One region of the Porphyromonas gulae genome, then DNA from elsewhere that is predicted to be linked to it. Evidence: riboswitches for the same ligand, from Rfam matches in the RefSeq annotation. Region 1 holds a riboswitch; the other holds the start of a gene.
The links. A riboswitch is a leader RNA that binds a small molecule or an ion and turns the genes downstream of it on or off. The one in region 1 is predicted to bind cobalamin.
Positions count from the first base shown of each region.

Region 2: linked by a shared signal. The riboswitch ahead of HQ49_RS04025 (4-hydroxyphenylacetate 3-hydroxylase family protein) and the one ahead of HQ49_RS03265 (TonB-dependent receptor) in region 1 are both predicted to bind cobalamin.

Region 1 covers NZ_JRAT01000010.1:20,272-22,475, reverse strand. Annotated here, with positions in the region: gene HQ49_RS03265 (TonB-dependent receptor) at 1-1,153, opposite strand, end outside; cobalamin riboswitch at 1,349-1,589, opposite strand; gene HQ49_RS03260 (PGN_0703 family putative restriction endonuclease) at 1,656-2,204, opposite strand, start outside.
Region 2 covers NZ_JRAT01000012.1:120,141-122,344, forward strand. Annotated here, with positions in the region: partial or broken gene HQ49_RS12070 (DUF1661 domain-containing protein) at 1-49, shown strand, start outside; cobalamin riboswitch at 398-600, shown strand; gene HQ49_RS04025 (4-hydroxyphenylacetate 3-hydroxylase family protein) at 903-2,204, shown strand, end outside.

The sequences.
Region 1 (2,204 bases):
AGCGATCATAGACGGCATCGAAAGAGAGTGTATGCAGTCCATTGGGGAAAAGATAGTTGGTACCGAGCGAAGCGGTCAAAGCACGATAATCCAAATCGTAGGTCTTCTTCTCGGAAAAGGTCGGAGTGAAGATCTGACGCTTGTTGTACTGTACATTTCCCGTAAAGCTCAGATTGTTCGTTGCATAATAAGAAAGCGATTGGCTTATGCCCTGATTTTCTTGTGCACGGAAAGTCTTCTTATACGTTTCCTCCAAGATCGGTTCGCCGGATCCTTTCTTCTTTTTCATTTCGAGCGGACTATTCTGCCAGCCATCCGTATGGTAGAAGAAATAGTTGGTATTGCTGCTCAGCTTACCGATGTTTATATCGAGCGAAGTATTGGTCTGACGATCGTTGTACTTCGATATACGGTGCGAGGTGTATGCACTCAGTCGGTTCGTATTCTTCTTCGTGATCACATTGATCACGCCGGCGATGGCATCGGATCCGTAGAGCGAGCTCGAAGCCCCTTTCACCAGTTCGATCCGTTCGATCTGATCAGGAGATATACGACTCAAATCGGCCTGACCGCCTACGTCGCCGTACACGCGCTTACCATCGATAAGGACGAGGATATACTTGCTGCTAAGGCCGTTCAGCTGCATGAAAGACCCCATCAGATTGGGGCCGAAGTCAAAGGAAGGACTCAGTCCCTGCAATAAGGTCTCGGAAGTGGGAGCCGAGAAAGAAGCTATTTCCTTAGCCGTCAGCACTTCCGTTGCCACAGGCGCATCGGCCAAGCGGTAGCGTGTACCGGTACCGGTAACGACGACTTCCTCCAAGTTGTTTGTGCGCAGTCGCAGCGCAAAAGAGATCGTTTTGGTCTGTCCGGCTTCGATGGCAACCACCTCTTCTTTTTGTCCATAACCGCCGAACGAACAGATAATAGTATGCTGACCCGCAGGCAGGTTCTTGATCTCGAAATGTCCGCCGGCATCGGCACCGGCTACTATATTAGTGTGTTTGACTTCGATTCGGGCACCGGCAAGGGGTTCTCCGGTTTCGGCATCCGACACATTACCGGTTAAAACGGCTTTGCTCTGAGCCAACAAAGAAGACGGCAACAGAGCAATAAGAGAAATAATCGCAAAAAGGATAGTTTTTGTCCGCATAACTGTTACTAAAAATGTCACATAAGAGCGGGACAAGGATGCTGCAAAGAAAAAGATCATCGGAACCGACAAACCCTGAAAACTACCGAACGACTCATTGCACTCAACCTACCTAAGCCATGAAATAAGCAAGGGCGAGCAATAAATCGACAGCATACTTCTTTTCTAAACGCTCCTCAATCCCTGGAGTTCTATTAGAACAAATCTACTCAAGCAGGTCTTCTGGCTCAGCTCCTTATCGGGTCTTGGTCGGCCTTCCCATAGCGGGCTACCCTTTACTACAGTGACCATCGCGATTGACCATCCACCCTATCGCTCCTCATTCGGAGAAGTGACTTCGAAGCATTACAGCTGAGGGCTCAGCTCCGGAATTGCACCGGATTCCCTTGCACCGCTTTCAAGAAGAAAAGCGGTTACTTCAGTCTTTTCAAGCGCAAAAGTATAGCTTTTATATAAACGTTAGGCATTGCACAATCTGCTTCTTGCCCAAATAAGACACATCCTACTTATATTCGTTATCGCCCCAGTATCTCTTAGATAAATATTCTTTCAGCTCCCTCTCCCCTAATTGATCGAGAACATTCTCGAAAAGTTTTTGGGGGTCAATGCGGATAAATAGTAAGGGGTCAGCAAGATATTCTTTCTCCCATCGTTCAAGGTCGTGCAATCGGTTAAGCGTTTTATCTCTCCTTTCGGGCTTATAAAGTCGTTCATTCACATCAGGAACCACTAATACATGTAGATATTTATCTGCTTTTAGTTCCTTCTCAGTACATTCATCACTCGTAAGAAGTTTTGCCCAAAGGGTTTGTCTCATCATTTGATGAAATGGGTTGATATAAAATAGAGAGTTCTTAAGATCCTCTACTTTTATTTTATCCTCCTTGAAGCAGCCTATCGTGGATATCAATCCATTATACCGATTACCCCTCTCTTCTTTGTACAAAGACTTTGGCCCATAGCTTTCAGTGTATTTCCATTCGACAGGGATAATCCAGCGTTTGCCATCCGTATCTTTTGCAAGAATGAGAGCGTCTATCTGGGTTGGATG
Region 2 (2,204 bases), on a different contig from region 1:
CAGGAAACACAGACCGGAATTGGAGCATTTTCGGTTCGTATTGCCATGAGCGCATAATGTAGAGATTGATTTTTGAGATTAGGAAAAGGCTAACCAAGAACATTCAACGACAAGAAAACCCCAAAACGCCCCCACTTTTACTCCGTCCAAATCAAAACACAAGCAGCAGCATACAAGGAAAGAAAGCAAACATACTCGTAGTTCACAGTGAAGGTCAAGCTCTAAGCATTACCCCCTTCTTTCCGAACAGGTTCCATTCCACAAATAATCTCTTCCCAACCTGTAACTTGGCCTAAAACAGGAAGAAAAACAGACCCTTACGGTGTGCATGAAAGAGACCCTCCATGAAATCCATATTTTTTTCTTCAATTTTCCGCACAAGTATAGATATAATGAATATCTTTGCCGTGTCAATGGTTTTCTAGGCCGGTCTTTCTGGTCTAGGATGAAAAGGGAATCCAGTGAAAATCTGGAGCTGTGCCCTCAGCTGTAAGTTCAGATATAAGGGTTTTGCGATGGGAAAGCCACTATACAAGATCGTATGGGAAGGCAGCAAAACCTTGAATAAGTCAGAAGACCTGCCATTGCAAGCGTTCTCTTTGGATCTCAGGGATTAGAGATAAAGAAGGGTCTGTGTTACATTTGATTGTTGTATTCACGTGAATTGTCGAAGGATATTGATTCTTTTCGACTTTTTTCGTGTTTTTTCGGCATATCAAAGTCTATTCAAGCACCGGACGTATCCTCTTTTAACCGCTCTATCACCTGTAAACCACCAAAAGAACCCAAGCTCATGGCTATACAAGGAATCCAAAACTTTTCCTCGAGGAGCCTGAAACGCATTAGAATCGACTAAAACAGAAATAAAGCGAAAGTTTTATCACTTAAAGAGCAAAGAAACTATGATGACTAGCGAACAGTACGTAGAAAGTCTTCGGAAACTTAATCTGAAGGTCTATTTCATGGGTGAAAAGATCGATAATCCTGTAGATCACCCCATGATTCGTCCCTCAATGAATTCAGTAGCTATGACTTATAAGCTTGCTGAGATGGACGAATACAAGCATTTAATGACAGCAACTTCAAACTTGACTGGTAAGCAGGTGAATCGTTTCTGCCATCTACATCAGAACACAGAGGATCTGAAAAACAAAGTGAAAATGCAGCGTCTCTTGGGGCAAAAGACAGCGTCATGCTTCCAGCGCTGCGTAGGAATGGATGCTTTCAATGCCATCTATTCTACTACTTATGAAATGGACCAAGCTCTTGGCACCACTTATCACAAGCGTTTCATCGAGTACATGAAATATGTACAAGACAACGACTTGGTTGTAGACGGAGCCATGACAGACCCCAAAGGGGATCGCGGTCTATCGCCCTCGGAACAAGCCGATCCGGATCTTTATCTGCACATTGTTGAAGTTCGTGAAGATGGGATCGTCGTTTCGGGTGCAAAAGCACACCAGACCGGAGCAGTCAATTCGCACGAGCACCTCATTATGCCGACGATTGCTATGCGTGAAGCTGATGCTGATTATGCCGTTTCTTTTGCCGTTCCCAGTGATGCAGAAGGCGTTATCATGATCTACGGTCGCCAGTCATGTGACACTCGTAAAATGGAAGAAGGAGCCGACATCGACCTCGGTAACCCTGAATTCGGTGGTCACGAAGCTCTTGTTGTATTCGACCGCGTATTCGTACCCAACGACCGCGTATTCATGTGCAAAGAATACCAGTTTGCAGGTATGATGGTAGAACGTTTCGCAGGATACCACCGTCAGTCTTATGGAGGATGTAAAGTAGGTGTTGGTGACGTACTTATCGGTGCAGCCGCTCTTGCAGCTGACTACAACGGAGTACCCAAGGCATCTCACATTAAGGATAAACTCATTGAGATGATCCACCTGAATGAAACCCTGTATGCTTGCGGTATCGCATGCTCTTCAGAAGGAACTCAAATGAAAGCCGGCAACTATATGATCGATTTGTTGCTAGCCAATGTTTGTAAGCAAAATATCACCCGTCTTCCTTACGAAATAGCTCGTCTGGCAGAGGATATTGCAGGAGGTTTGATGGTAACCATGCCTTCCGAACAAGACTTCCGCCATCCGGAAATAGGCCCGATCGTAAAGAAATATCTTGCAGGTGCAACGGGCAAATCGACAGAAAACCGCATGCGTGTTCTGCGTTTGATTGAGAATATC